DNA from 3 places in the Chitinophaga sp. 22620 genome. Region 3 is predicted to be linked to each of the others. Evidence: riboswitches for the same ligand, from Rfam matches in the RefSeq annotation. Region 3 holds a riboswitch; each other region holds the start of a gene.
What was found. A riboswitch is a leader RNA that binds a small molecule or an ion and turns the genes downstream of it on or off. The one in region 3 is predicted to bind cobalamin.

Region 1: it holds a riboswitch for cobalamin, as region 3 does, so the genes downstream of both, metE (5-methyltetrahydropteroyltriglutamate--homocysteine S-methyltransferase) here and ACTJIK_RS09210 (ribonucleoside-diphosphate reductase small subunit) in region 3, are expected to answer to the same signal.
Region 2: it holds a riboswitch for cobalamin, as region 3 does, so the genes downstream of both, ACTJIK_RS04750 (TonB-dependent receptor plug domain-containing protein) here and ACTJIK_RS09210 (ribonucleoside-diphosphate reductase small subunit) in region 3, are expected to answer to the same signal.

What each region holds. Positions count from the first base shown of each region.
Region 1 is NZ_JBQEMV010000001.1:194,293-204,712, reverse strand. It holds gene ACTJIK_RS00865 (ATP-binding protein) at 1-1,514, shown strand, start outside; gene ACTJIK_RS00860 (SOS response-associated peptidase) at 1,509-2,258, opposite strand; gene ACTJIK_RS00855 (hypothetical protein) at 2,263-2,751, opposite strand; gene ACTJIK_RS00850 (Y-family DNA polymerase) at 2,756-4,015, opposite strand; gene ACTJIK_RS00845 (hypothetical protein) at 4,059-4,274, opposite strand; gene ACTJIK_RS00840 (response regulator transcription factor) at 4,333-4,701, opposite strand; cobalamin riboswitch at 5,009-5,205, shown strand; gene metE (5-methyltetrahydropteroyltriglutamate--homocysteine S-methyltransferase) at 5,356-7,662, shown strand; gene aqpZ (aquaporin Z) at 7,839-8,546, opposite strand; gene ACTJIK_RS00825 (ArnT family glycosyltransferase) at 8,710-10,179, opposite strand; gene ACTJIK_RS00820 (ArnT family glycosyltransferase) at 10,346-10,420, shown strand, end outside.
Region 2 is NZ_JBQEMV010000001.1:1,110,251-1,120,670, forward strand. It holds gene ACTJIK_RS04745 (DUF6580 family putative transport protein) at 1-383, opposite strand, end outside; gene ACTJIK_RS04750 (TonB-dependent receptor plug domain-containing protein) at 402-2,309, opposite strand; cobalamin riboswitch at 2,363-2,582, opposite strand; gene ACTJIK_RS04755 (APC family permease) at 2,630-3,955, shown strand; gene ACTJIK_RS04760 (trans-sulfuration enzyme family protein) at 3,981-5,141, shown strand; gene ACTJIK_RS04765 (tetratricopeptide repeat protein) at 5,311-5,961, opposite strand; gene ACTJIK_RS04770 (hypothetical protein) at 6,065-6,571, opposite strand; gene ACTJIK_RS04775 (response regulator) at 6,948-7,580, opposite strand; gene ACTJIK_RS04780 (sensor histidine kinase) at 7,645-10,420, opposite strand, start outside.
Region 3 is NZ_JBQEMV010000001.1:2,235,892-2,246,311, reverse strand. It holds gene leuC (3-isopropylmalate dehydratase large subunit) at 1-1,025, opposite strand, end outside; gene ACTJIK_RS09215 (hypothetical protein) at 1,185-2,738, shown strand; cobalamin riboswitch at 3,062-3,260, shown strand; gene ACTJIK_RS09210 (ribonucleoside-diphosphate reductase small subunit) at 3,398-4,369, shown strand; gene ACTJIK_RS09205 (ribonucleoside-diphosphate reductase subunit alpha) at 4,427-6,802, shown strand; gene ACTJIK_RS09200 (hypothetical protein) at 6,854-7,018, opposite strand; gene rluF (23S rRNA pseudouridine(2604) synthase RluF) at 7,270-8,013, shown strand; gene ACTJIK_RS09190 (hypothetical protein) at 8,014-8,814, opposite strand; gene ACTJIK_RS09185 (redoxin domain-containing protein) at 8,976-9,437, opposite strand; gene ACTJIK_RS09180 (TrmH family RNA methyltransferase) at 9,434-10,027, opposite strand; gene ACTJIK_RS09175 (AsmA family protein) at 10,115-10,420, shown strand, end outside.

The DNA.
Region 1 (10,420 bases), 2.0 Mb from region 3:
TCGTGATCAGTTTTTACCAGATCAACATCAGCGGGCTGGTGAAGCGCCTGAACAAACGGAACGATTCCCTGAAAAAGAAGAACGAGCTGGTGGTGACCAAAGAAGCGGAACTGGCTGCCGCCTATACGAAACTGGAAAATTACAACGCCAAGCTGGAAACAGAAGTGCGCAACCGCACCACGCAGCTGCGTAAAAGCAATATTGCGCTGGAAGATATGCTGTTAAACCTCAGGACCAGCAACAGCCAGCTCCGCGACCAGGATCAGCAGCTGAAGGGATACGTGGCCGAACTGGAATCGCTCAAGCAGGACCTGATGAGGGCCCGCGACGAAGCTGAGCATGCCAATGCCGCCAAATCGGCGTTCCTCCGCGAGATCAGCCATGAGATACGCAACCCGCTGAATGCCATCATCGGCATCAGTTTCCTGATGCTCCACGAGCCGGCCAACCGCAACAAGATCCCGCGCAGCATCCTGCATATGATCGATAACATACACAACAGCAGCCACAGTCTGCTGGACATTATCAATAACGTGCTGGAACTGGCAAGGATAGAAGCGGGGAAAACCGACGAGCTGCGTCCCGAACCTTTCGTGCTCCGTGAATGGATCCGCAGCGTGGTGAATATTTACCAGGATGCCGCAAAAGTAAAAGGCGTGCAGCTGCAGCTGCAGGTAGATCACAAGCTGCCCGGCGAAGTGGTGGGAGACAGGCTGCATCTTACGCAGATACTCAATAACCTGCTGGGCAATGCGCTCAAATTCACGCCTTCCGGCAAAAAGGTAACACTGCATATTTACCCGCAGGAGCCCGCGCAGTGGTGCATCCGCGTGGCGGATGAAGGCGTGGGCATACCGAAGGAAAAACAGAAACTGATCTTCCAGCCCTACGAGCAGGCGGATGAAACCATTCACCAGAACTTCGGCGGCACCGGCCTCGGCCTTACTATTTCACGGCGCATTACCGAACTGATGGGCGGCGATATCGAAGTTTGGAGCGAACCCGGCCAGGGCTCCGCTTTTACGGTTACCCTGCCGCTGGTGGAGCAGGCTTCCGCCAGGCCCGAAGAGCAATCCCGCGACGAACGCAAGGAATACGCCGCTTTCCCCGCAGAAAGAAGGGTGTTGCTGATGGAAGACAGCGAGATCAATCAAATGATCATGGAGCGTTTCTTCTCGCACCTGGGTATTTCACTGCATATTGCGAACAACGGCGAGGAAGGCCTGGAAATGGCGCATACCTGCCGTCCTGACCTGATCATCATGGATATGCATATGCCCAAGCTCAGCGGCAACGAAGTGATCCGCTTCCTCCGTGAAGACCCCGAGCTGCGGCACATTCCCGTGATCGCCATTTCGGCGGACGCGTTCCGCGAGCAGCAGAAAGAAGCGCTGGATGCGGGCGTGAACGAATACCTGATCAAGCCGGTAGAGTTCGACCGGCTGTATTCCGTGATGGATAAATACCTCAGCAAAGAAACGCCATACCCGCTCAGGATCATCAAGGCGTCATAATGCGGGCAGGTCCGCATATTCCACTTTCTCAATCACTCCTTCATCATCAGGCTTCGCCTTGCGTACGGAATTTACTGTCCAGTAAGCCATTTCATCCGAAGGAAGGGAATAGCTGAGAATGCGCCGGATGCCTTCGTCCGAAAGGTCCGGCCGGAGCCATTCCTGTTCATATTCCACCGGCAATATCAGCGGCATGCGGCCGGCATTATCGCCGCCGTTGTGAATGCGGCTCATAATGTCGTTGGCATCGCGGGTGAGCACGGTGAAAGTGCCGGGCAGCTCGCCGGTTTCAGGGTTGGGCAGATGCGAATAGGCGTATAGCCCTGCAATGAAAAACATATCTCGGTTCTTCAGCCGGATATAATAAGGCACTTTGTTTTTCCATCCCGGGATCTCCCGGTGTTCAAAAAAGCCTGTAGCCGGTACCAGGCAACGGTTTGAACGGATGCGGCTCCAGTACGCTTTTGTATCCAGCACTTTTTCCGAACGGGCGTTCACCATCCACTTCCGGCCTTTTTTGATCTCTTCCGGCGTTTTCATATAATTCGGTATCACGCCCCATTCGAACTTCATCAGCTTCAGCGTGCCCTTATCATTCACCACCACCGGCCATTTGGGATAAGCCTGCGCTACTTTGTGAAAGGTCGGTTCAAAGGACATATCCAGGTTGCCCATGTCTTTAAGCTCAGGGAGATAATCAAACACCGATTGGATGGTGGCGGAAAAGGCAAGGTCGTAGCACATCGCGTTATATTTTTTCTATTTCGGAAAGGGGGATCTTAAAATCATCATCCTTCAGATGCCGCTTCAAATTAATAAAAAGTTCTCCAAAGCGGATGGACAGTTCGGCAGATAAGCTTACCCTCCCGTCCGGACTGCTGCCGTGCAGCCGCATGTAGCGCCTGAGGGCCGCAGCGAAGGAATGGCCGGGCTTCCATTCCCTGTCTTTTAGCAACGCGATATAAACGCAGTAGCCCTCGGGCTGGCTGGCCGCATGATACAATTTTTCCCTGTCGCCGGGATGGTATATGCTGTAGATATACCGCCGCGGGTCAGCAATAATGGCGTTGTAATGAAGGTTCGCTTCGCCCGCGCTTTTGTAAGGCGTGATCAGCAGCGATTCCTTGATGTTCTTGAACATGCCTCTGGGGTAGGACTGACGTACAAAGTATACATGTCCCGCCTGGATGAGCCCATCCAGCACCATGGCACGTAAAATGGAAAGCGGGTTGTGCATATGGTTATGTTTTACAATGAAGAATTTCAGTGAGCCGCGTGGTATAACATTTAGAAAGCCGGTCGCGCTTTATTTTACCTTTTTCCCCCTTGCCCTGCACCGCGAATTTTACGACCTGCTTGCCGTGAAAATGTTGATGGATGCCGTCCAGCGCTTTCATGAGCTTTGCTTCGCGCGCATGGTCCTTTTCCGAAAATAAATTCTGTTGCACGCTGGTTTCCGGCACCAGGTCCAGCACCAGGGCGCCAACCTTTTTATAATTATACCCGGGGCGGTAGATACGGTCCAGCGCATCCATGGCGAAATGTATCAGGGTGGGTGTGCTGTTGGTGGGAACGGGCAGGTGCAGGGTGATGGAGCGGTGATATTGTTTGTCCTGCGTGCGGAAGTAATTGGTGGACAGGAAAACCTGTATAGCGGCTGCGCAGCTTTGCTGCCTGCGGAGTTTCTGCGCGCAGATCGCTGTGTAATTGGCCAGCGTTTCGCGCAGGTCGTTCTTCTCCGTCAATATCTGCCCGAAAGAGCGGGCCACGCAGATGGCTTTTTTGGGCGGCTCGGCTTCCTGCATGGGTATGCTGGGGGTGCCGCGCAATTCAAGCACCAGGCGAAGGCCTGTGACGGTCATTTCTTTCCTTATCCAGTCGTCCGGCGCGCGGGAAAGCTCCAGCGCCGTATGAAATCCTTTTTTGTGCAGCTTATCCGCATACTGGGCGCCAATGCCCCATATATCTTCCACGGCGGTGGCGGCCATCACTTCGCGGATGCCGTCTTCCGTATCCATGACCCATACGCCTGCGCGGCGGTGGTGCTTTTTGGCATACCGGTTTGCCATTTTGGCGAGCGTTTTGGTGGGGGCAACGCCTACGGATACCGGCAGGCCGACTTCGTCGAAAACATGTTTACGTATGGCGGCCGCAATGCCCGGGAGGTCTTTCATGCCCGAAAGGTCCAGGAAAGCCTCGTCTATACTATACACTTCCATGTCAGGGGAATAATGGGCGAGTATCCGCATTACGCGGTTGCTGAGGCTGCCATAAAGGGTATAATTCGAAGAGAACATGACGACGTTGTGCGCTTTCAGTGTTTTTTCGATGGTAAAGGCGGGGTCGCCCATGGCGATGCCGAGGGCCTTGGCTTCTTCGGAGCGGGCTACCACGCAGCCGTCGTTATTGCTCAGCACTACCACGGGCCGGCGGAGAAACCGGGGGTGGAAGAGCCGTTCGCAGCTGACATAGAAATTGTTACAGTCAACAAGGGCGATCATAATGCTATTATTATTAGCAAATCTAGCTAAAAATATTGGCATTTCAACCAAAGTGCTGTACAATTGCAGCGGCAAGCTGCTCTACCAGCGCGGCATCCACGGGTTCGCCGGTAGTGATGGCGCGTAGGTTGTCTTCCTCGTCCAGTTCAAAGGAAATGCGGCTTCCCGGCGCATCGATGTGAAAGGAAACGGTGTAGCCCTTTACGTAAGGCGTAACCTCGTAAAGCTGGCCGTTGACGGAAACGGAAAAAGGGTCCATATGGCGAAGATCGCTAAAAATAAAAAACGCAGGCCCGGAAAACCAGGCCTGCCAACAATCAAAGCGCCAGCAGGCGCTTGATCGTGCCGGTTAACTCGAATGGGCAGAAAGGCCGGGTTACAGTTTCATCCGCATCGAAGCCGAACCAGCTTTCCACCGTGCCGGTCAGGAATGCTGCGGGGACAATTGCCAGGATGGAGAAAGGCTTCTGCGACCGTTGATGGCGCAGCGCTTCCGCCAGTTCCTGCAGGTGCGGAAATGGCAGCTTAAGATCTGCAATGACAAGATCATAATCATACATGCGAAGCAAAAGAGTAGCTTCTTTTCCGTTATAGGCCAGGTCTGCATCGTATCCCTCTTTCTGTATGATCAGTTCTATCACATGAATCATCAGCAGATCATCCACAATTACCAAAATCCTTTTCATATCAAAAAACATGGTTGTTCCACGCAGCATAAAGGGCATAGCTCTTCCGGCCGGGGTTCCGGCTTCACCTTATGCTGCTAAAATGGATGCTTGAATAATTTGAGACGCGTATACAGGTATACTACTTGTTCTTTCAATGGCCAGGCCACAGGTGTCAGGGAGTATACGGTTAAATGGTACAAAGTGACATTTGCATATACTGTGCCAAAATCGTTTTTGGTTAATGCGTATTAACGTTCGCCTGTGCCTGTTAGTAGGAAATGACCGGGTACCTTCCTATCTTTGACCCTGAGTTCTTTACTTTTATTCATTCTTTCCACAGCGAGGTAGACGGCGAAAGCCGTCTTTAATAAGGAACCGTGTGTAAATCACGGGCTGTCGCGCAACTGTAAGTAACGCACCTGAATCATTGCCACCGATGTTCATTGCCCCCGACCTGAACGGGGTGAGAAGAACGGTAATGATGTTACGAGCCAGGATACTTGCCCCGCTGTGTAAGACAAATGCTTTCGCGATTAGAAGCAGCAGTCGGGAACGGATGGGCATGGCCCGTCGTGCCTTTTCATTCCTTATCTACTACACAATCCTGGAAGCGTACCGGAAACTGTAAGGAGCATTAATGCACATTAATGTTTTAACCAAAAAGTTTTACGTATGCTTAAACACAGCCTCGGCTACCCGCGCATGGGAGCCCAAAGACAGCTTAAAAAAGCCTGTGAGCACTATTGGCAGGGCCGCATTGGCCGCAGCGAGCTGTTCCTGGCCGCCAAACGGTTGCAGGAAGAGCACTGGCAGCTGCAGCAGGCCGCCGGCATGAACCTCGTGCCCTGCAACGATTTCAGCTTTTATGATCATGTGCTGGACATGACCCTGCTGCTCGGTGCAGTGCCCGACCGCTATGCCCCCGTGGTAACGGAAGTAGCGGAGAACGCCGAGATCGATCTTTATTTTGCTATGGCGCGCGGCTACCAGCAGCATGGGCTGGACATTACCGCCATGGAAATGACGAAGTGGTTCGACACTAATTATCATTACATCGTGCCGGAATTCAAAAAAGACCAGCCATTCCGCCTGCTGAGCAACAAGGTATTCAATGCGTTCGACGCCGCGCGGCATACGCTGAATGCCCTGCCCAAGCCGGTGCTCATTGGCCCTGTATCTTATCTTTTATTGGGAAAGGAAAAAGAAAGCGGCTTCCACCGCATTGACCTGCTGCGCAACCTGCTGCCCGTTTACATCAGCGCCCTGCAAAAGCTGCGGGAGCAAGGCGCGGAATGGGTGCAGCTGGACGAGCCTTTCCTGGCCATGGACCTCCGTGAAGAAGAAAAGGCGGCCTACCGTTATGCCTATACGGAGATCAGCAAACAATGCAAAGGCCTCAAACTAATGGTAGCGACCTACTTCGAAGGCCTGCGCGACAATGCAGAGCTGGCAGCCAGCCTGCCCGTCTGCTGCCTGCACCTGGACCTCGTAAGGGCGCCGCAGCAGCTGGATGAGCTGCTTCCGTTGCTTCCGCCGAAAACCTCCCTGTCGTTAGGTGTGGTAGATGGCCGCAACATCTGGAAAAATAATTACGAAATATCGTTGCCGCACATACGAAAAGCCGTTGAAGCGCTCGGTGAAGACCGGGTGATGATAGCACCGTCCTGCTCGCTGCTGCATACCCCTGCCGACCTGGACCTGGAAACAGCGCTGGACGAGGAAATGAAATCCTGGATGGCGTTCGCGAAACAGAAGCTGGAAGAAGTGGCGGCGCTGGACGCTATTTTCCACGGCAACAACAGCCTGCTGGAACTGAACCGCACAGCTATCGCTGAAAGAAACGCTTCCGGAAGAATTCATAAGCCAGCTGTAAAGGCCCGTACAGCGGCCATTACGGACGACGATGCCCGGAGGCAAAGCCCCTTTGGATCGAGGCAGCAGTTGCAGGCTGCGCGTTTCAACTTGCCGTTATTCCCCACCACCACTATCGGCTCCTTCCCGCAAACGGACGATATCCGCCAGCTGCGGGCGCAGTGGCGGAAAGGAGGGCTCCCTTCGGAACAATACGAGGCCGCGCTTGAACAGGCTACCGTGAACGCCATCAGGCTGCAGGAAGAACTGGGGCTGGATGTGCTCGTGCATGGCGAGTTTGAAAGGAATGATATGGTCGAATATTTCGGTGAAATGCTGGACGGTTTCGCCTTCACCCAAAACGGCTGGGTACAGAGCTACGGCAGCCGCTGCGTGAAACCGCCCGTAATCTATGGCGACGTGAGCCGCCCTGCGGACATGACCCTCCGCTGGACGAAGTTCGCGCAATCCTGCACGGCCCTGCCCATGAAAGCCATGCTCACCGGGCCTGTAACGATCCTGCAATGGTCGTTTGTACGCAACGACCAGCCGCGTTCCGTTACCACCAGCCAGATAGCCCTGGCCATCCGCGACGAAGCCGTGGCATTGGAAGAAGGGGGCATTGGCATCATACAGGTGGATGAACCGGCCATCCGGGAAGGGTTGCCATTGAGGAAAGCCGACCGTGATACATACCTGGAATGGGCTGTGAAAGCCTTCAGGGTAGCTGTTTGTGGCGTGAAGGACGATACCCAGGTGCATACCCACATGTGCTACAGCGAATTCAACGACATCATTGCACATATTGCAGCGATGGATGCGGATGTGATCACGATAGAAACATCGCGGTCGCAGATGGAGTTGCTGGAAGCGTTCGCGGATTTTAAGTACCCGAACGAAATAGGCCCGGGGGTATACGATATTCATTCGCCGCGTGTGCCCGGTGTGGAAGAAATGGTGCAGCTGCTGCAAAAAGCGGCGGAGCTGCTGCCGCTGCGCAACCTCTGGGTAAACCCGGACTGCGGGCTCAAAACCCGCAAGTGGCCTGAAACAAAAGCTGCGCTCGAAAACATGGTAGCTGCCGCCCGCGCGGCAAGGGAAAGGATCACGTCTAACGTGCCTGCATAGATCAAAGCCGCCCCGTCAGCTAAACGGGGCGGCTTTTTAAATACATGAGGGTTTCCTCTGCGGCACCGGAATCATACACATCGTTTGCGAAAACCAATAATATAGCATAAAAAGCGCCGGGCCTGAACCTACCAGCAGTGGTACGGTCAGGCCCGGTGTTATTCAGTGAATACGCTTTATTTTTTCTCCAGCACGCGCCATACGAGCGCAGCTGCAATGCCTCCCACGATGGGCGCCACTACGAAAAGCCAGAGCTGTGCCATGGCCTTGCCGCCGGCAAAAAGCGCAGGGCCGAAGCTTCTTGCAGGGTTCACAGACGTGCCGGTGATGGGAATAGCCACCATGTGAATAAGCGTGAGCGTTAACCCGATGGCCATACCGGCCATGGCTCCGTTGCCCCATTTACCGGTGGCGCCGAAGATCACGAAGAGGAACAGGAAAGTGAGCACTGCTTCGGCGATGAACGCGGAAGCGGTATTATACCCCGCGCCATAACCTTCGCCCCATCCATTGGAGCCTAATGCCCATTCGCCGGGCGCCCAGCCGCTTAGGCCGCTTTGTATGGCATACAATACGGCCGCGCCGAGCACGGCGCCGATCAGCTGGGAAATAATGTAGCCCAGCGCTTCGCTGCCTTTGATCTTACCGGCTACCAGCATGGCAATGGTGATAGCGGGATTGATGTGGCAGCCTGATATGCCGCCGATGGCATAACACATCGCCAGCACCGCGAGCCCGAAGGCAAACGCGATACCCAGGATGCCTATCCCCGCAGGGCCTGTAAGCGAAACGCCGGATACAACCGCCGCACCGCAGCCAAATAATACAAGGGCAAAGGTGCCTACCAGTTCCGCAAAATACTTCGTGGATGATTTAATTTCCATAAGGTTCAGGTTTTGAGCTATAAACAAATTAAAAGTACTTATTGTTGTTAACCGGCACAAAATAGAAAAAGGACTGGTATTATTCCGGTCCTTCTTTTTTTAGATGATATATATATGAGTGCAGCCGCAGACCTGGTGAAATGGCTGCTGAAGAAAAACTGAGCTATTCAAACACCCGTTTCTCCAGCGTAGGCCAGATGTCTTTCAGCTTTATCTTGGGTTTACGGCAGAGGTATACGGGGATATTATTTTCCTCATCGATCGCGTAAGGGTGTTTGATGATCCGGATGAGCTGATGTTCTTCATAGATCATGTCCACCACATCGGCTTCGTTACCTATACTGATGGCAACTTCGCCGGATAGCGGCCCCGGCCCCCAGGTCCAGAAGCTGCCGTGGCGGCATACCGGCTCACGGTTGCCCAGTATCCGTATGGCGCCTGCCTCGCCGTAGTTCTCCGCCCAGAAGATGCATTGCTGCCGGTCTTCAGGCGGGAGGGTGTTGTAGATGCTGTCTGCCAGCCGCACCTGTTCCCTCCACCCGAACATATCCGCATAATCGCTGGTGAGCTCGTAACGGCCTTCTGCGTCAGGTTTGATGCGGGCGTATTTTACAAATCTTTCGATGGGGAGAACGGGAATTAACAATGGCAGCGCAAGAAGTGCGAAACCCATCATCACCGCAGCCACGGCGATATTCCAGCGAGGCCGCCTGCTGGTAAGCGCTTCCAGCCAAACGGCGCCGGCGGCGAACATAGGCGGGTAAGCGGCAAAGAAATAATAAGACTTTGAACGCAGCGCCCACATCAATACAAACATCAGCAGGAAAGCAATTCCCAGGAAACGCCATTGCGGCCTTCGCATAACGAAATACAAGCCGCCAAGGCTCAGCAGCAAAGTGAACGGAGTTAATGCCTGCATCATTATGAATTCGAACACGCTGTTCTTTTCCAGCTGCGTTTTGCTTAGTTGCTCCAGGTGCAGAAAAAAGGGAATGCCATGTCGGTATTGCCAGATGATGTTCGGCAGGAAGATCAGCAAAGCGATGCCCCCGCCGATATAGAGCCACTTGTTGCGGTACACCTTCGCTTTATCATGAAAGAGCAGCGCAAGCAAAATACCGGCGATCCATATCACGAAAGTATATTTGTTCATCAGCCCGAAACCCGCTGTGATGCCTGTGTACACGAGGTATACATTGCGCTTCGTATTCACATAACGCAACACGAAATAAAAACCCAGCGCCCAGAAGAGCTGGTCGAACGCGACGGGCTGAAATAAAAAATGATTGCGGTAATAAGGCAGGAATGCCAACGCGCAAACCCCTGCAAGAAAAACAGCCCATTTCTTCCCGCCCAGCTCCATGGCCATCAGGCAGCATAATGCGACAATAACAACTCCCGCCAGCGTGGCGAAAAGCCGCATACCAACCAGCGAATGCCCGAACAGGAAAATGGACACCCTCGCCACCCAGCCGATGAAAGGCGGGAACTCGTAATAACCCCAGGCGGGATGATGGCCCGCGCTCAGGTGCAGCAGCTCGTCGCGCATGAAATCATAGTTGTGGTTCCCGGCCATATGTATGGCCAGTTTCACCAGGCACAGCAGTAAAATAAGGGGCAGGTATCTTTTCATGTTTTGAGGGACTGTTACAGCGATGTTAAAGTTGCCGGTTAGACGTGAATAAATATATGAAAAATAACAGGTTATACGTTTCAGGAAGGAAGATAGCCGGAAAATTCCGGAACGATTCTGGCTATGTCAAATTGTCGAGATAACTGTTTACTGTTTACATCCGGATATGAAGATAAAAAGTTTCCGGGATGACCTGCATACTGCTTACACTGAAAACCGGTGGCTGGTATTGTCTGCCTTG
Region 2 (10,420 bases), 1.1 Mb from region 3:
AGCCAGTGGATAACGGCTGCCAGCACGCTGGCCAGCACAATATTGCCCACGCTGATCTTTTTGATCACGAGCTGACCGATCAGCACGCTGGCGGCAAAACCGATATAGATCCAGTACCAGCCGCTGAACATAAAGCCGTTGGAATAGGCTTTGTATACCGTTTGCATCATGATCACGTCGCTGAGGAAAAGCGTGAGCAGGGGAAATACATATCCTTTCCATTTATCCGCAAAACATGCCCCGCCAAACAGCGCCATGGCGCCTACCGGCGAGAAATTGGAAAAAGGCGTGATATTGCCCGCGGCGGTGATGCGCAGCACGCCTGCCACGATGATGAACAGCAGCAGAACGAAGAAGCGGGGCTGTAGGTTCCTGATTGACATCTGTTGTGAATTTATTGATTACAGTGAAAAGGATATCCCGGCGGCCATGTTGAAGCCTAACACCGAGTAGCCATAAATTTCCCAGTATTTTTTGTTATTGGTGATATTATTTGCGTTGAAGAAAATGTTGGCCTTTGGCGAAAAACGGTATTCAACATAAGCGTCCAGCAGGGTGTACGCCTCCAGTGGCTTGTTTTCCATGGGCTGCGGGAACGGCGGATAATACAGGTCGTAGCGGCTGCCGGTGTGGCGGAGGGTGCTGCTTACAAACAGGTGTTTGGTGACCTGGTAACCTACATTCAGCGTGCCGGTATGGTTGGGGCGGCGCACCAGGTTGCTGTAGGTGGTGTCTTTGCCGGGAGAGGCCTGGGTGGTCACCTCTCCGTCCACATAAGCGTAAGATACTTTTACGTTCAGGCCTTTGGCAGGCTGTACGGCCAGTTCCACTTCAAGACCTTTATCGTTCTGTTTATTGAAGTTCACGTATTTGTTGTTGATGTACGCGATCACGTCTTTCATATCCCGTTTGAACACTACCGCGCGCAGGTCGATCTTGCCGTTCCATAGGAAGGTCTGTGCGCCGGCTTCGTAGCTGGTGGCGTGTTCCGGCTTCAGGTCTTCGCTGCCCCAGATGCTGTACAACGCTGTCAGGGTGGGAGCTTTGAAACCGGAAGCAATGCTGGCGAATATTTTCAGCTTGTCGGAAATAAGGTAGGAGGGGTTGATGGTGTAGGTGAAGTTGTTGCCGTATTTGGAATGCAGCGTATAACGTCCGCCCAGCTCGAAGCTGAAACCGTGCAGGTTTTTGATGAACAGCGCGGCGTAAGGGCTGGTGTTGTACTGGTCGCGGATGCCGTACGGGTTGCGGAAGTTCACGGTATCGATCATTTCTGCTTTGCGGTACTCCACGCCGGCAAGGGCTTGCAGCCAGTGGTTGATGTCATAGTTGGCGTACAGCTCGCCGAAGTACGAACGGCCGTCGAGGTTGGTTACGCCCCAGGCGCTTTCGTCGCGGCGGGTTACTTTCTGGTAGGCGAAGTTGGCGTGTACCTGTCCTTTCCCGTTGAGGTCATAATCACCGCGGATGCCGGTATGGATGAGGTCAGACTGGTTGTTGTTCACCTGCGCGTCCTGGAAAGGGCCGCCGTCGTAGCGGCTTTTGTAGTCGCTGTAAAAGAGGAATGGGCGCAGTTTCAGCTGCTCTGTAGCCTGTATGCCTACGCTGGCCATAAAGGCGTTCTGCCGGATGCCGTCGCGGTCGAAGGTGGGTTCTTTGATGGTATCGAAAGGCGCGGCTTCGGAGATACCGTCTGTTACATAATGGGTGAAGCTCACGTTGTAATCCACGTTATCCTGCTGCCCGCGCAGGCCCAGGGAGCCTTTCAGGCTGCGGTTGCTTCCCCATACGAGGTCGCCGTAAGCGCTCACGGGTTTGCCCCCGCCTTTTTTGGTGATGATGTTCACCACGCCGGCGATCGCATCCGCCCCATACAGGGTGCTTTGCGTGCCGCGCAGTATCTCGATGCGCTCTACCTGGTCCACAGGCAGCAGACGGAGGTCGATGGCGCTGCCGGTAAGGCCGGTGGCGTCCGCCACGGGAATACCGTCCATGAGGATGGGGGTGTATTGGCTGGTGGCGCCGCGGAAATACAACTCCCTGTTCTTGCCGGGGTTGGAGCCCACACCGTTGATCACGATGCCGGCCTGTTCGTTCAATACGTCGGCTACCGTGCGGCCTGCGCTCCGGGAAAGCTGCTGGCTGGTGATCACGGTGAGCACTTTACCGGTTTCGCTTTGTTTTTTAGCGAATTTGGTGGCAGTCACCACAAAAGTGTTGAGCTGGGAAACCTGCGCGGAATCTTGCGCGGAAGCTGCATAGCATATAGCCAGCAAGCCGAAAGTAAGCACTGAGCTTTTCTTTTTCATGTACGTCTATAAATTGAATAAGTGCAACATGCTCTCTGCTTTCACCCGAAGCAGGGAATGGAAGGTATGCGGCAGGTCTTCTGGCTCACCCGCTTCCCGGAGGTACCTTCCCGCTCCTTTGTCGGAACAGTGGTTGGAGGATTTCCGGAAAACATCGCGCTGCATGGGATGCAGGCGGCGGGTTTACAGCTACGGGGATAGCTCCGGATTTACACCGGATTCCCTATTAATGCCCGATCAAGATCAGGGGCAACCGTTTACCGGGGGCAAACCTACGGATATTTTATGTAAATAATCGGTTAATCGGTTATCTTGTAGTTATGAGCATTAAACCAAAGCTTGGCCCGTTCGACCTCACTATGATCGTAGTGGGGCTGGTCATAGGGATGGGGATTTTCAGGACGCCTGTGAGCGTAGCACGGGAAACCGGCACTCCTTTGTTGTTCTTTATGGTATGGGTGCTGGGAGGACTGGTAACCCTTTGCGGGGCGCTCACTTATGCGGAGATCGGCAGCCGCTTTCCCGTGGCGGGCGGGTTCTATAAAGTGCTGTCTTACGGTTTCCATCCCGCTTATTCCTTTATGATCAACTGGACGCTCCTGATATCGAACGCCGCATCTATCGCGGCCGTTTGTATCGTGGGCGCTGAATATATCGGCCCCGTGCTGCTTCCCGAAACCATCCAGCACGAAGGCGGCCGCAAGGCCATCGCGATCGGGGCCGTGCTGGTGCTGTACCTGATCAACCTGTCGGGCATCCGGATGAGCGCCAGCTGGCAGAATGTGCTGACAGTGTTTAAGATCACGCTGGTATTGCTGCTGTGCCTTGCCGCTTTCAGCAACAACGTGGCGCCGCCGCAAACGGCGGCGTCCGTGTCTACGCCGCATGGCTGGGCATACATCTTCGGCGCCGCGCTGGTGCCGGTTTTTTTTACCTACGGCGGTTACCAGCAAACCATCAATTTCGGCAGCGATGTAAGGGAACCATCGAAGAACATGCCGAAAGCCATCATGCTGGGCATCGGGATCATCCTGCTGCTTTACATCACGGTGAATTACGCTTATGTGAAAGTGATCGGCTTCGAGCAGCTGAAAACCACCGATGCGCTGGCGGCGCGGATGGCGGGTGCGTTCTTCGGGGAATATGGATTCAAGGTCACGAGCGTGCTGCTGTTCATGTCCGTGCTGGGATACGCGAACGTGAACCTGATGTCGAACCCGAGGATGTATTACGCCATGGCGGAAGACGGCGTGTTGCCGGGCATCTTCAAGCGGGTGAACAGCAAAACGCAGGTGCAGGAAGTGGCATTGACCGTATTCGCCGCATTGGTGATCGGTTTGCTGTATTTCCTCAGCAATTTCGATACGATCATCCGTTACGTCATGCTGTTCGATTCTATCGGGCTGGCCTCGGCGGCGGCCACTATCTTTGTGTTAAGGAAAAAGACGGCGCACCTGGACGGGCAGGGCATCTACAAAATGAAGCTCTATCCCTTTCTTCCCGCGTTTTTTATTACGGTATATCTTTTCGTAACGGTCAATATTTTTATAAACGACCTGGGCCAGGCGCTGGGCGGCATGGTGTGGTTTGTGGCAGGCCTGCCGATCTACATTTTTATGCGGTATGTGGTGCGGAAAAAAACCTGAACCCTGGAGAGCAATAATCTGAACTATGGATCTATCTTATATTATCAATCAGTTAGGGGAAGACCGGGAGCTCTATTTCAACGCCATCGCCCCGCCCATTATGCAAACGAGCAATTTTGCATTCGATACCGTAGCGGATATGCGGGCGCTGTTGCAGGATGAGTATAAAGGTTTTCTTTACAGCAGGGGCAATAATCCAACGGTAGACATCCTCCGGAAAAAGCTGGCGGCGCTGGATGGCGCGGAAGACGCGCTCGTGTTCGGCAGCGGGGCGGCGGCTATTTTTGTAGCCGTGCTTTCGCAGGTGCAGCAGGGCGATCACGTGGTTTGCGTGAAAGACCCGTACAACTGGGCCCGCCAGATCATGGAAAATATCCTTCCACGCTTCGGTGTGCAAACCACTTTTGTAGATGGAGCATGCACAGATAATTTTGAAAAAGCCATCCAACCCAATACCCGCCTCATTTACCTGGAATCGCCCAATTCCTTCACCTTCGAATTGCAGGATATTGCGGCCATCACCAAACTGGCGAAAACCAAAGGCATCATCACCATCCTCGATAACAGCTACAGTACGCCCCTTTACCAGCAGCCCGCCGGGCTCGGCATCGACCTTTGCCTGCAATCGGGCACTAAGTTCATCAGCGGCCACAGCGATACGGTGGCGGGCGTGCTGACCGGCAGCAGGGAACTGCTGCGGAAGATATTCGTGTCCGAATTCCTGAGCGTGGGCAGCGTGATAGCGCCTTTCTCCGCATGGCTGCTCCTTCGCGGCCTGCGCACGATGGAAATAAGGCTGAAGCGCAGCCGCGAAAGCGCGCAGGATATTTGCCAGTGGCTCAAAAAGCAACCGCAGGTAGAGAAAGTATTTTATCCCCTCGATCCTGATTTCCCGCAATACGAACTGGCACAGCAGCAAATGAAAGGGGCTGCGGGCCTCTTCACCATACAGCTGAAAGCCGGCAGCGCGGCGCAGGTGGAAAGGTTCTGCAATGCGTTGCAGCACTTCCTGATGGCGGTAAGCTGGGGCGGGCATGAATCCCTCATTTTCCCGGCCTGCGCTGCCCTGCCTGAAGGCGGCTTCAATGCCGGTGAGCCGAAGCACCGGATGGTCAGGATCTACATCGGGCTGGAAGAGCCCGCATTCCTGAAAGCAGACCTGGCGCAGGCATTGGCGCAGATCTGAGGGATCGGTTGTTCTGATGATATTTTATCCGGGAGACGTGGCCGAACGGCAGTCGAAGAATACTTGGCGGAGAAGAGCGTTGAAATAGTATAAGGATATCTATCTGAATGAAAAAAGGGGCTGACCGTTCATTTCGGTCAGCCCCTTTTTTATATAATTTTACGGATGATCAACCCGGCATACGGCTGATATATTTGTCCATTTCCTTGATCTGGCTCACGATCTGGTCGGTAGTGGGCTTCTGCGCTTTTGCACGGCGGAAATAGTCTTTCGCGGTTTTAAAATCCCTGCGGCTCATGGCGATGGAGCAGAGGGTAAGCAGCGCTGCTGCGGTATTTTCTTTATCGGGCAGGCCCAGCCTGATGGATTTTTTCAGGTTGGCGTCCGCCGTTTTCATATCGTTTTTCTGGTAAGCGATAGTGCCCAGCTGGAAGTACTGCATGCCTTCGTATTCCTTCATGGGGCTGCCGGATTTGATGCTGGCCTTCACGGCTGCTTCGGCTTTATCCAGGTCCTGGCTGTACATGGCCATGTTGCTCTGCATCATGTAGTAGCCGCTGCGGATGGGCTTAATAAGCAGCTTGGGGAACTTGATCTGGTTCAGCAGGCGGTTGGCTGTTTCCACATCGCCGGCTTCCACTGCTTCCTGGATAAGGCGCATGGGGCCGAACAGGAAGTGCGTCACGATACAGATCACGGCCAATACGAGCACAATGGCGGCTTCCCACCAGCCGAAGGTCAGGCCCAGGGCAATGCCGCCTATCAGGAGCACAATGCCCAGGGGCAGGCGGTATTTGATAAATAAGTTAAATGCTTTCATAATGATTCTAAAAACGAAGGGCAAAGATACAATAAGAAAAAAGGAAAAAACGGGGCAAAATCTGCCCGCGCTTTTTCCTTTACATGTTTACCAGGATAAATTCTTATTGCCTGCTGAATGAATATATTATGTAGGCGGTTTTTCCTTCATAAGATACCGGTGCACGCCATGTCATGGAAGCATTGTCCGCACTTTGCAGTTCCACGCGGTAGCCGTCCGTGATGTTTTTGGCCTTCACCCCGTCCGCCAGCTCTTTGAACTGGATCATGATCTGGCCGCCCTGGTTGAGGGTGCTCCAAACGATGTTCTGGGTGCCGGTAGGGCATCCCGCGCCGGTGGCGTTGAGGGTGTAGGAGCCATAGGCGTTGCTGGGGAGTACCCAGTTGCTGCCCTGCAGGCAGTCCGGAGGGATGTTGGAAAATACCGTTTTGATCTTGGCAGTGGACGGAAGGCCTTCGTAACTCACGTTATTCAGGGTCCATTTGCCTGTCGCATTTTTTTTCATGCCGCTGGCCGTTGGTGCGGAGGCGCCCTGTTGTGAAGCACAGGCGCTGAACAGCAGCATGGCTGCCACGGGTACCATTAAAAAGCGGGTCAGTTGCTTTATCATTTTTTGGATGTTTAGTGCATAGGTAACAAATTTCCGGCCAAAAGTGTTGGGTGTAAATGAAGAATGGGCACACGCGCGGTGTGCCCTTTGGGGAACAATGTGATGTTATGGGAAATAATTTTTGGGGGCTACCTGTTGCAGGCAGACAAAACAGCGGATCTTTTTATGACGTTAAAGCGCATTCGGCCGGCATGAGGTTTTAACACGCATGAAATAGATTGAAGTATGGTTTCCGTTTACCCGCGCTATTCCTTTCACAATACAAAATTGAGGAAGTTCAGGCTGGCATGCAACCACATAAGAATGTGGTTTACGGATGCGGGGTTGGGGACGACCGGCAAATGCGCCAGGTGAACGGAAGGAACAGGATGCCGCCTTACACGAGCTTGTCCCGGAAAGCCTTTGCCACGGCCTCTGATTTGGAATTGACGTGGAGTTTTTCGTAGATCTTTTTGATGTGGGAGCGAACGGTGTCTATGGAAATGAATATCTCGGAAGCGATCATCTTGTAGCTGTAACCGTTCACCAATAGCTGCAGCACTTCTTTTTCGCGGTCGGAGAGATTGTACAGCTCCTTGCGGTCTGAAGGCTGGCGGGCGAACAGCTGCAACACCTGCCGGGCGATGGAGGAGGTCATGGGCGCGCCGCCGTCGTATACGTCCTGGATATGATCCAGCAGCTTTTCCGGGGGCGTTTTTTTGAGGAGATAACCGTCTGCACCCGCTTTGATAGCTTCAAACACATGCTGGTTGTCGTCGAACACGGTGAGCATGAGTATAGGCAGGTTGGGATGCCGGCTCCGCACGATGCGGAGGCCCTCTATGCCATTGGTTCCCGGCATGTCTATGTCCATCAGGATAACGTCGGGGAGAAGCTCGCCGGTTTGCTGTAAAATGTGGTCGCAGTTCTTGAACGCGCCGCATACTACATAGTTGGGCGCCCCGTCGATCAGTAAGGTTAAGTTCTCCCGCAGTTTGGTGTTATCTTCATATAACACGATTCGGATCATATCCAGGTGTGTTGTTAGTGCCTGATAAAGGTAAGCCGTAGCCGCCGTTCCGCCAATCACATACCTATGTGGTAGGGAACATCAGCGTGATCACCGTGCCTTTTCCTATCTGCGACTGTATGCTCAGCTGCCCGTTCATGCGGTAGGCTCTGCGCTGCATGTTCATCAGCCCGTCTCCCTCGCCCGCTTCATTCACATTAAATCCCACGCCATCGTCCTGCACACGCAGCACCAGCTGGCCCTTCCGCAGCTGGATGCGTATGTCCACAAAGGTGCAGCGGGCGTACTTGGCAATGTTGGTAATGGTTTCCTTATAGATCATAAAGAAGTCGTGGCGGCTTTCCAGCTTCAGCCTGCGGCTGTAGATCTTTTCGTCTATGGAAAAAGTAAAACCGATCTGCCGCGCTTCCAGCATGCTGGTGGTAAACTCGCGCATACGCGCAATTACGCGGGGTGTGCTGTCGTTCAGCGGGTTGATGCTCCATACGATGTCGTCCATGCTTTCCATCATGCGCGTGGTGCTTTCCCCGATCTTGACGAGGAAGTCCTGGGTCTTAGCGAGATCCTGCTGTACGGCATTGCGCCGCGCCATGCTGCTCATGATGTTGATGGACGTGAGGGTGGAGCCCATATCGTCGTGCAGGTCGCGCGCAATGCGGCGGCGCACTTTTTCGGTGGCCAGCAGCCGGTTTACGCGCAGGCGGTGTATCACGTAAATGACCCCGCCAATGAGCAGCGCCAGCACTGCGTAGAACCAGCCCTTCTGCCACACGGGTTTCTGGATGTTGATGGTCATGCTGGTGATGTTCCGCGTGGCCAGGCCTTCGCCGTTTTCGCAATACACATGGAACGTGTAGGTGCCCGGCGAAAGATTACTGTAAGTCACGTATTGCCTTTTGTTGGCTTTCACCCATTGACGGTCTATGCCTTCCAGCCGGTAGTAATAGGTGAGATTGTCCTGTTCCAGGTATGCCAACGAAGTATAGCCGATGGTAAAGGTGCCGTTCTTATGGTGCAGCACCATATTGGGAATGCCGTCAGCTACCATGGGGCTGTAGGGCGACTGCAGGTCCTCTCCTGTTTTGAAGAAGTGGATACGCACGTCCGGCGGCCTTTCCGGCTCGCGCAGGCTGTCCGGGTAAAAAGTGAGGATGCTTTTGGTGGAGCCGAACACCACGTGGCCGCTCCTTAACCGGCAGGCGGTAGGCAGCTGGAAGGTTTCATCCGCCACGCCGTAGTTGCGCCCGTAATGCACCACTTTACGGTTCGCCAGGTTCACTTTCCCCGCGCTGAAGTTGGTCGTAAAGAACACGGTCTGGTTATTCACGGGCAGCACATTGGTAACGGTATGCACGGGCAATCCATGATCTTCGGTGATCGTGTTCAGCACTTTCCCGGTAACGGTATTCAGTAATGATATGCCGCCGCCGGCTATCAGCAGCTTATCCGCGCCCATGGGACTGATGTTCCGGATATTGTTGCCGGGCAGCGCATGTCCGGGTTCATTCGTTGCAAAGCGCTGCAGGATACGCCCTGCCGTGTCCATCTTCAGCAGGCCGTGGCCTGCCGTGCCCACCCAGATGTTGCGGTGCTTGTCCGGGTAAATGTCCTGTATATGCTGCCACTGGTACCGGCCATTTTTGTACAGGCTGTCCGTCCAGGTGCGGATGATTTTGCGCCGGTAATCCCATTTGGCGAGTATGCCCCATTGCGTACCCAGCCAGAGATTCCCGTCTGCGTCCAGCGCAATGCTTCGGATGGTGCGGTTGTCCAGCTCGTCCAGCTTGCGGTATTCCACTTTCCAGGTACGCGGGTCCACGAATAAAAGATGCGCATGCTGCGCGCCGATCACCACGCGGCCATCGGGCAGCGGCTGTATGCACCAGAGCATATTGCATTTGAAGTCCGACGGATGTTTTATTTGTTTTTTGAGCCGGGTAAGCGTGCTGTCGTACACAAGCAGGCCCTGCCCCCAGCTGGCCACCCATACGTCGCCATTGGGGTGCTGCCAGGTGTCCGTCGCTTCCAGCAGCGGCCCGGGTCGGCCGTCTGTACTGGGTTTGAAGGGTGTGGTGCGGAATTGCTGCTTGTTGTAGTTGAAGATGAAAATACCGTTGCTGGTGCCTATCCACATGTTCTGCATATTGTCTTCTTCGAGACAGAACATATCGGTATAATCCAGGCCGTAACGTGCAAACTGGTCGCGGGCGAACTCCTGCGCGGTTTGCCCGTTGCCGGAAAAACGCCAGAGCTTGTCGCCCGCGCTCCATACGTTTCCCTGCTGGTCTTCCATCATGTAGGTGAGCGCGCCGATATGCAGGAGGTCGCCGCTCAGCTTGCCGGTGAGCAGGTTGTAGTGATGGAAATCAGGATGCTCGGCCTGGTAGGCCCAGGTGTTGATAAAAAGCCCGTGGCGGCTGTCGCCGAAAAGACGGGAAATATTCTTTTGCAGTTCCGGGATATTGAGGGCGGGAATATGATGCGGGTTGTACCTGGCGGTGTAGCAGGTTCTCTGCGGGAAGTCCAGCAGGCAAAGCCCGATGTCTGTACCGAGCCAGAACTGGCGGGTGAGCGGGTCTTCGGCCATGCTGTTCACACGGAAGCCGTGGCAGTTGCTGAACAGGCGGGAGAAGGGCACAAAGGCGCGGGCCTTTTCGTCCAGCAAATAAGCGCCGTGCCCGGCGGTGCAGAGCCAGATGCGGCCTTTGCTGTCCTGGAAGAACTGGGTGGCGCTGACGCTGGTGTTCTCATAGCCGGCCAAGGGCACCCTGCGCGCTTCCTGTTTGATATAATCGTAAGTAACGGCGCAGGTGTTGTACATCACCCAGAGGAGATTGTTC
Region 3 (10,420 bases):
AACACGTAGTCCACTTTTTTGCCCAGCAGGCGGCTGCCCGGCTGGAGGTCCATGTACTGGAGGGATTTGGAGAAAGATGGCTGCTCTTTCTCGTCGATCTCCGCCAGGGCGGGAATGTGGCGGGTTACGCCCATGCCCATGCCGGGATTGGTGCCGTAGGTGATCTGCGGCTCAATATCCGCCGCGTCAAATTCCAGCACTTTGTCGAACTGTGCGTCCGCATCGGTGTGCAGGGTTTGCCAGTAGGCCACCGCCTTGTCCCAGTCCGCGCCTTTGGGTGCAAACTCGCGGCCTTTGATATAATCGAAGGTAACCTGGTCCGGCGCAATCAGCCCGCCCCTGGCGCCCATTTCGATGCTCATGTTGCAGATGGTCATGCGCGCTTCCATGCTCAGGCTGCGGATGGCCTCGCCCGCGTATTCCACGAAATAACCCGTAGCGCCCGATGCGGAGATCTGCGAAATGATATATAAAATGATGTCTTTGGACACCACTCCTTTTTTCAGCTGCCCTTTCACTTCGATCTTCATCCTTTTGGGCTTGTATTGCAGGATGCACTGGGTAGCCAGCACCTGCTCCACTTCCGAGGTGCCGATGCCGAAGGCCACCGCCCCGAAAGCGCCGTGGGTGGAGGTGTGACTGTCGCCGCACACGATGGTCATGCCCGGCAGGGTAATACCCAGCTCCGGCCCTATCACATGCACAATGCCCTGGTAAGGATGGCCGAGGCCGTACAGCTCCACACCGAATTCGGCGGTATTTTTCGTCAGCATCTCCACCTGCTTGCGGCTCAGGGCCTCTTTGATGGGGAGGTGCTGGTTGAGGGTAGGTACGTTATGGTCTGCCGTGGCACGGGTCTTTCCAGGCCTGAACACGGGAATGTTCCGCTTGCGGAGCCCGTCAAAAGCCTGCGGGCTGGTCACTTCGTGAATGAAATGGGTGTTGATGTACACCGCATCCGGGAACCCCGGCCTGCTGGTTACGATATGGCTGTCCCAGATCTTGTCAAATAATGTTTTCCCCATATTTTCTCCTTAAATTTGCTTTCCTTCCTATTTACTCCTTCAAATCTAATTGACACATTTAAACCACAGATCGTTAAATTTGTCATTATTACGATTCGCAAAGGCGATATATAACTATTAACCTATTGAAGGTCAATAATTTACAATCCAGTAACAACGATGCCCAACACGCAGAATGATGCCTTGTTCATATTAATAAAAACGCTCACAAAAGCTGAAAAGAGGAACTTCCAGCTTGCCTTCAACCGGGATAATACGAAAGAAGACGTGCTTTTCATACAATTGTTCAACACACTGGACAAAATGAAGGAATACGACGAAGAGCAGATACTGAAGCGGGTTCCGGACATCAGGAAACAGCAGTTGAGCAATGTAAAGGCCCACCTGTACAAACATCTTCTCACCACCTTACGGCTGTTATATAAAACAAAAGATCCCCTGATAGAGCTGCGGGAGCAGCTGGACTATGCCCGGGTGCTGTACAACAAGGGGCTGTACAACCAGAGCCTCAAGATACTGGCTAAGGCCAAAACCAGCGCGCGGGAGCAGGAGGAAGTGATGCTGTATTTCGAGATCGTGGAATTTGAAAAGCTCATCGAAAGCAGGCACATTACCCGCAGCCTGGACAACCGGGCGGAAGAGCTGAGCGACGAAAGCCGGATCATCAACGAGCAACTGAACAATGTAAGCAAGCTGAGCACCCTGGCGCTAAGGATGTACGGCATGTACCTCAAGCTGGGGCATGCGCGCGATGAGAAGGATTCGCTGATGCTGAAGTCCTTCTTCGAGGCCAACCTGCCGGCCGTGCAGCAGGGCAGCATGAGCTTTTATGAACGCATTTACCTTTACCAGGCTTACTGCTGGTACTACTATATCCTGCAGGATTTCGTGATGTATTACCGGTATACCCAGAAGTGGGTGGACCTGTTCACCGAATATCCCGGCCTGCGCGATACCGATGTGGACCTGTACATCAAAGCGATGCACAACCTGCTCACGGCGCATTTCCACACGATGAACCACGATAAATTCACCGAGGTGCTGTCGGAAATGGAACAGTTCATTACCGATAAAGAAGAGAGCATGAATGAGAACACACGTACGTCCGCGTTCGTGTACCTCTATACCGGGAAGATCAACCGGCACTTCCTGGACGGCACTTTTTCCGAGGGGCTGAAGCTGGTGGGCGAAGTGGAGTGCAAGATATCAGAGCACCAGCTCACGGTGGACCAGCACCGCGTGCTGGTATTTTATTACAAGATCGCCTGCCTTTATTTCGGAAGCGGCGACAATAACAATGCGATCGTTTACCTGAACAAGATCATCCAGCTGCGGATAGGCAACCTGCGGGCGGACATACAATGTTTCGCGCGCATCCTTCACCTGATCGCGCATTACGAGCTGGAGAACTACAGCCTGGTGGAATACCTGATCAAATCCGTGTATCACTTCATTGCGAAGAACAAAGACCTGAGCCTGGTGATGGAAGAGATCCTGAAATTCCTGCGCAAGAATATGTACGCCAACCCCAAGGCTTTACGCACGGCGTTCAAAGATCTGAAAGGCAGGCTGGAAGTGATCGCGAAAAATCCTTACGAGCGCAGGAGCTACCTGTACCTGGACATTGTGAGCTGGCTGGAAAGCAAGATAGACGGGGTACCTGTGCAGGATGTGATCAGGAAGAAGTTTATCAACAAGGTGCCGCGCATTTAGTTAATGCCCATTAACAAAAAGACAACGCAGGCTTAATACCAGGACGCCGGGAGATGCACATTCCCGGCGTTTTTTCGTGGAGCGCGGCATTTTTCAAACGCTTGTATTTCAGGGCAATTTTCGCCACACATTTAGTGTGTTCTAATATGTGCCAGATTTCCAATACATTCTGTTTTTCTATCATACCAATTACCTGCTTTTAGATGTGAATAACTTGAATTGTACGCCCCTTCTGCGATCCCAAAAAGTCCACATTCTTTATCCACATATGGGGGAAACTTATCACTTTGACGGGGTAGTTAGATCATTACATTTGCAACAGTTCTTGACTTCGTTGTGCTGGCTTCAAACGTTTCTTAAACGTGGAGAATTAATAGGGAATCGTGTGGAATTCACGAGCAGACGCGCTACTGTGATCCCCTATATGCCGGATGCTTTTAGATACGCCACTGTTCCGGAAGGGACGGGAAGGCGCGCCCGGCAAGGGAAAGCCAGGAGACCTGCCAGAACAACGTAATTGTCAAAACCTTCGCGAAATAAGGTTATGGCGAGCCCGACCCCAGGATGTACCTCCTCTTAGGATAACGCGCTCCCGTCTCCCCACTCCGCGAATCGCAATGAACTTAACTATGGATAGTTAACCGTATAAAAAATTACTAATGAGTAACGAGAATGAGATCTTATTGAAAGACAACAAGGACAGGTTCGTGCTGCTGCCGATCAATTACCCCGCTATCTGGGAACAATACAAACGCCATGAAGCCAGCTTCTGGACCGCTGAAGAGATCGACCTCAGCGGTGACCTGGCGGACTGGGCGAAGCTGAACGATGGCGAGCGCCACTTCATTTCGCATGTACTGGCCTTTTTTGCGGCGTCTGACGGGATTGTGAACGAGAATCTGGCGGTGAACTTCATGAGCGAAGTACAGATACCCGAAGCGCGTTGTTTCTACGGCTTCCAGATCATGATGGAAAACATCCACTCCGAAACTTATGCTTTGCTGATCGATACGTATGTGAAAGACCCGGTGGAGAAAGACCGCCTTTTCCACGCCATCGACACCGTTCCCGCGGTGAGAAAAAAAGCAGAATGGGCCCTTCGCTGGATCGAAGGCGGCACCTTCGCACAGCGTCTCGTGGCGTTTGCGGCAGTGGAAGGCATCTTCTTCAGTGGCAGCTTCTGCTCCATTTTCTGGCTGAAAAAACGCGGCCTCATGCCCGGCCTCACCTTCTCCAACGAGCTTATCAGCCGCGACGAAGGGCTGCACTGCGAGTTTGCCTGCCTGCTGTACAGCATGCTGAACGGCAAGCTCAGCGAAAAAGAAGTGCATGAGATCATCGGCGACGCCGTGTCCATCGAAAAAGAATTCATCACAGACGCATTGCCCGCCGCCCTCATCGGCATGAATGCGGACCTGATGAAACAATACATCGAGTTTGTGGCAGACCGCTGGCTGCAGGCGCTGGGTTGCAGCAAAATGTTCAACAGCACCAACCCCTTCGATTTCATGGAAATGATCTCGCTGCAGGGCAAAACCAACTTCTTCGAAAAACGCGTGGGCGATTACCAGAAATCCGGCGTAATGGGAAATAAAGAGACGCAGACTTTCAGCCTGGACGAAGACTTTTAGACTCAACAACAATACACCTAACAATATATTTACTCACCCAGTTAAATTCATCACACTATGTTCGTTATAAAAAGAGACGGAAGGAAGGAATCTGTCAAATTTGACAAGATTACGGCAAGAGTAGAAAAGCTGTGTTACGGATTGGCGCCGGAATATGTAGATTCGATAGACGTAGCGAAGAAAGTGATCCAGGGCCTGTACGACGGCGTTACCACCACCGAGCTGGACAACCTGGCTGCGGAAACCGCCGCTTCCCTCACCACCAAGCACCCGGACTATGCGCAGCTCGCTTCCCGCATCGCGGTGAGCAACCTGCATAAAAATACCGTGAAGTCGTTTTCCCAGACGATGAAGAAACTTTACGAATACATCGACCCGAAGACCGGCAAACCCGCCGGCCTGCTGAGCGATGAAGTATGGGACGTGATCCGCAAGAATGCAGACATCCTGGATTCCACTATCATTTACGACCGCGACTTCGCTTTCGATTATTTCGGTTTCAAAACGCTGGAACGCTCTTACCTGCTGAAGATCGACGGCAAGATCGCCGAACGCCCCCAGCACATGTTCATGCGCGTAGCCGTTGGTATCCACAAAGAGGATATCGACTCCGCCATCAAAACATACAACCTGATGAGCGAGCGCTGGTTCACCCACGCCACGCCCACCCTCTTCAACGCCGGTACGCCCAAACCCCAGATGAGCAGCTGCTTTTTGCTGACCATGCAGGGAGACAGCATCGACGGTATCTACGACACCCTGAAACAGACCGCCAAGATCTCCCAGAGCGCAGGCGGCATCGGTCTCAGCATTCATAACATCCGCGCTACCGGTTCATACATCAGCGGCACCAACGGCACTTCCAACGGCATCATCCCCATGCTGCGCGTGTTCAACGACACCGCGCGTTATGTGGACCAGGGCGGCGGCAAACGCAAAGGCGCGTTCGCCATTTACCTGGAGCCCTGGCACGCCGACGTGTTCGAGTTCCTGGACCTGCGCAAGAACCACGGTAAAGAAGAAATGCGCGCCCGCGACCTCTTCTACGCCCTCTGGATGCCCGACCTGTTCATGAAACGCGTGGAAAGCAATGGCGAATGGAGCCTGTTCTGCCCCCACGAAGCACCCGGGCTGGCAGATTGCTGGGGTGAAGAATTCGAAAAACTGTACGAAAAATATGAAGCCGAAGGCCGCCAGCGCAAAACCGTAAAAGCGCAGGACCTCTGGTTCGCCATCCTGGACGCACAGATCGAGACCGGTACCCCCTACCTGCTGTATAAAGATTCCGCCAACCGCAAATCCAACCAGCAGAACCTGGGCACCATCAAAAGTTCCAACCTCTGCACAGAGATCATCGAATATACGTCTCCCGAAGAAGTGGCCGTATGTAACCTCGCATCGCTGGCGCTACCGCGCTTCGTGATAGACGGCAAATTCGACCACCAGAAGCTCTTCGAAGTAACTTACCAGGCTACACTGAACCTGAACAAGATCATCGACGAAAACTATTACCCGGTTGAAGAAGCCCGCCGCTCCAACCTGCGCCACCGCCCCATCGGCCTCGGCGTACAGGGCCTGGCAGACGCATTCTTCCTGCTGCGTTACCCCTTCGAAAGCGAGCAGGCGCAGCAACTGAATAAAGACATCTTCGAAACCATCTATTTCGCCTCTCTCACCGCCTCCAACGACCTGGCGAAGAAAAACGGCGCATATGAGACCTACGAAGGCTCTCCTGCCAGCAAAGGCATCCTGCAATACGATATGTGGGGCGTTACGCCCTCCGACCGCTGGAACTGGGCAGCCCTCAAAGCTGAGATCAAAACACACGGCATCCGCAACTCCCTGCTGCTGGCGCCGATGCCCACCGCATCCACCTCGCAGATACTTGGCAACAACGAGTGCTTTGAGCCGTACACTTCCAACATCTACACCCGCCGCGTACTGAGCGGAGAGTTCGTGGTGGTGAACAAACACCTGCTGAAAGACCTCGTGGAACTGGGCCTTTGGGACAGCGACATGAAGAACAAGATCATCGCGGCCAACGGCTCTATCCAGCAGATAGACGAGATCCCCGGCAATATCAAGGAACTGTACAAAACCGTTTGGGAGATCAAACAACGTACGATCATCGATATGGCGGCGGACCGTGGCGCATTCATCTGCCAGAGCCAGAGCCTGAACCTGTTCGTGGACACGCCTTCCGCTTCCAAGCTCACCTCCATGCACTTCTACGCCTGGAAAAAAGGCCTGAAGACCGGCATGTATTACCTGCGTACACAGGCCGCATCACAGGCCGTTCAGTTCACCGTCGAAAAACAAGGCGGCCAGAACATGATACCCGTTATCCCGGCAGAAAGCGCCGCAGACGAGCTGGGCGTTCCTGTAGGCGCGGTTTGCACCATGGAAGAAGGTTGCGTGACCTGCAGCGCATGATAGACTGTTATTGATTTTTTATACAAGGCCCGGGAGAATTCCCGGGCTTTTTTATGGACGGTGTTTTTTGAAACCCATTTCCGCCCGGGGCTCCTGGGGCGGATCGATCAATTGTTCCAGGTATGCAAGCATTAGCACGCCATGCTCAGTGAAAGCAAGTGGCAAATGCCCGCCCAGATGCTGTTTGGATGGCGCCTGCTTTTTGACTTTTACCATTACTAATAATTTACCAGTGCAATGATATTTTGAGAAGTGAGAGAACCAAGGCTCTTCTATGGGTCAGCAATAATTTCCGGGTTAACTGAACAATGTCATCAATCGAACACGATGGAAGAGTGATCGGTGTCAGTTCAATGGTAAATTTAATGTAAAAATCAATGCAGGTAAAGAAGCAAAGGTGGTCGCAAATTTCGACCACCCCGCAATTTTCCCCAACCAGCCATTTTTCCCTTAAATTTGCTCCCGGTATGGACATCAGCATCAATAAATACATTGCAGAAACCGGCTTTTGCAGCCGCAGGGAGGCAGATAAATACATCGAACAGGGCCGTGTGACCATCAATGACAACATTGCGTCCAAAGGCAACCGCGTGGAAGAAGGAGATGTGGTGGAAATTGACGGCGAACCACTGAAGAAAAAGAAAGCACCGGTCTATATCGCGCTGTACAAGCCCAAAGGCGTTACCTGCACTACCGACCTGAAAGACAAGACCAATATCATCGACTACGTGGGCTACAAGTCCCGCATCTTCCCCATCGGCCGGCTGGACAAGCTTTCCGAAGGGCTCATCTTCCTCACGAACGACGGCGATATCGTCAATAAAATACTGCGCGCGGGCAACCAGCACGAAAAAGAATATATCGTAACGGTAGACAAGCCTGTCACCCTGGAGTTCATCAAGACCATGCGCAGCGGCGTACGCATCCTGGGCGTATTCACCAAAAAGTGTTTCGTGCAGCAGGAAGGACCTAACCGTTTCAGGATCATCCTCACACAGGGCCTCAACCGCCAGATACGCAGGATGTGCGAGGCGTTGGGGTATAAGGTCACCACCCTGAAACGAACGCGCATCATGGGCATTACGCTGAAAGACATCCCGCCGGGCAAATGGCGGTACTTCACCAAAGACGAAATTGCCCTGATGAACGAAATGGTGGCGAACAGCAGCAAAACGGCGGATAAATCCGACCTGGGCGGCATGGACGAATAACTACCAGAGCGGCTCCAGCTGTACTTCCACCTGCTCGTCGTGCCCGTTCTCCAGCGAACGTGCACGTGTGCCTCTCTCCGCATGGCGTTGCGCCCTTACGATCACCTCCATTTCAAAATTCACCTTCTTCGTTTCGAAAGCCTGCTTGCGTACGCCTTCGTGGTCAAAATCGCCGCGGATGTCCGTAAAACTGTTGATGATAGTGCCCACCGGCTTGTCTTCCACATTGCCAAGATACCTGCCCACAATGCCCGCCACCTGGTTGATGACGTCCAGCGCCACGCCCGCCGGGCTGGCATTGGAAACGATGCCGGTGACGGTTCCCAGCAACGACTTGTACTCTTCATCGTTCTTCAGGTCCGCCATCACCTTGCCTGTTTCGCGCAGGTCCTTTTTGCTTTTGATCACCGCGCACATAGTGTGGATCTGCTTGGGCGGCAGCTTGTCCGTCTCATTCTGCTGCCAGTAAAAGATGGTCTTGTTGATGGGCAGATGCTCGTTGTCGCCGATCCTCGGAAAGCCCTGCAGGTCGATGCCGCCGAGCAGCTGGTTGTTGATGTCGCTCACCACGATAGTGAGGCAATACAATTTCGCAAAACCTTTAAATACCAGGAACGGCTCCGTATTGTTGTCTTTCACGAAAGGCGGCAGCAGGCGCAGCTCAATGCCGGTGAGCTTGTCTGAAGTGGGGATCTCGCGGGTGACGTTCTTCAGCGCATCGGCGAATTTACCATCCTTCGGAAGGTCTTTCGGGGCGGAAAATACCACGCTGGTTTCGGGGTTTAAGAATTCAATTGACATAAAATAATTTTGAAGGGTTTGGGGTTCAGTAAATAGCAGTAAAAAAACCTGTCTGAGGTGACAACTGTAAATGCAGATGTATCTGGGATTAATCTTTATTCAAATTAGAGATTAATTGCGAGACTACCAAACTATTGCTGGTTATCAAGGGGTTAAAAAAATTATTTCGCCCGGCTCAGCTCCCATTGCAGCTGCTCCTCCTCCATTACGCCTTCGATGAATTTACGGTAAGCTTTGGCGGGATTGATGATGATGGTGGCGGGAATACTTCCTTCCCAACGCGGGTCTATAATGCGGGCGTATTTATTGGCGTTCGTTTCCTCCATCCAGTACACTTTCCCGCTGATCTTGCGCTGGCGGATAAATTGCCTGATCTTCGAAGGATAGGCTTCATCCAGGTCCAGACTTACATATATGAATTTTACGGAAGGGTTCAGCTTCGATTGTTTTTCGAAATAAGGCAGCTCTTTGATGCAGGGCACGCACCAGGTGGCCCAGAGGTTCACCACCATCACGGAATCGCCTTCGCGCATCAGCTGCTCCAGCCCGGCGGGACTGACAGGCTGCACCTGTTGTGCGCGGGCAGAAACTGTAAACAATAAAAGGATCAGCAGGATTCTCATAAGTCTTCTTCTTTAAATCCCCATTCCGCTAAAAGCGCGGCGCGCCGGGCTTCCGGAAGGGACGGTTGTGCATAGTGCCCTGCATTCTTCTTCTGGCGCATGGCTTCGTAAATGCTTACGGCGCAGGCCACCGAAATATTCAGGGAACGGATGATGCCCATCATGGGGATAAGAAAATTCCCGTCCGCCAGTTCCCGCAGCTCATCGCTCACGCCGTTCTGCTCGTTACCGAATGCAAGCGCCACAGAGCCGTTAAAATCAATATCATATAAGCTCACCGCGCCTGATGCGAGGTGAGTGGTATAGATCCTGTCGTACTTTTTTCTCAGTTCGGCCACCAGTTCCTTCACATCCGTATATTGATGAACAGTGAGCCACTGGGCCGCGCTGGATGAGCTTTTTACGCCCCATCGCTTTACCCGCGGCGCCTTGGTGGTGAGCACATACACATCCTGTATGCCAACGGCATCGCAGGTACGCAGCACGGCAGACACATTATGGGGGTCTTCCACATTCTCCAGCACCACGGTCAGGTTGCACTGGCGGTTATGCAATAATGTCAAAAGCCTTTCTCTTCGCTCCGGTGTCATGCTGTTAATTTTATATGTAAAATTAACAGAAATTAGTTTCAGTAATACGATTTACTATCTTTAGCGTGTTATAAAAAAACGGATCCTATGAAGTTAAAAAAGGTACTGAAAGGTATCGGGATAGGGCTGATCGTTCTGATCGCCCTGCTGATCGCGATTCCTTACCTGTTTAAAGGCCAGATCATGGCCAAGATCAAAACGGAACTGAACAAGAACCTTAATGCCAGGGTAGAGTTCAAAGATGTGGATATCAGTCTTTTCCGCAGATTTCCCAGGCTGGCCGTAGCGCTGGAAGAGCTGGCGATCACCGGTGTGGACCATTTCAACGGCGACACGCTGCTGGCCGTTAAAAGGCTGGACATTGCCATGAACCTGATGAGCGCCATCAGGGGG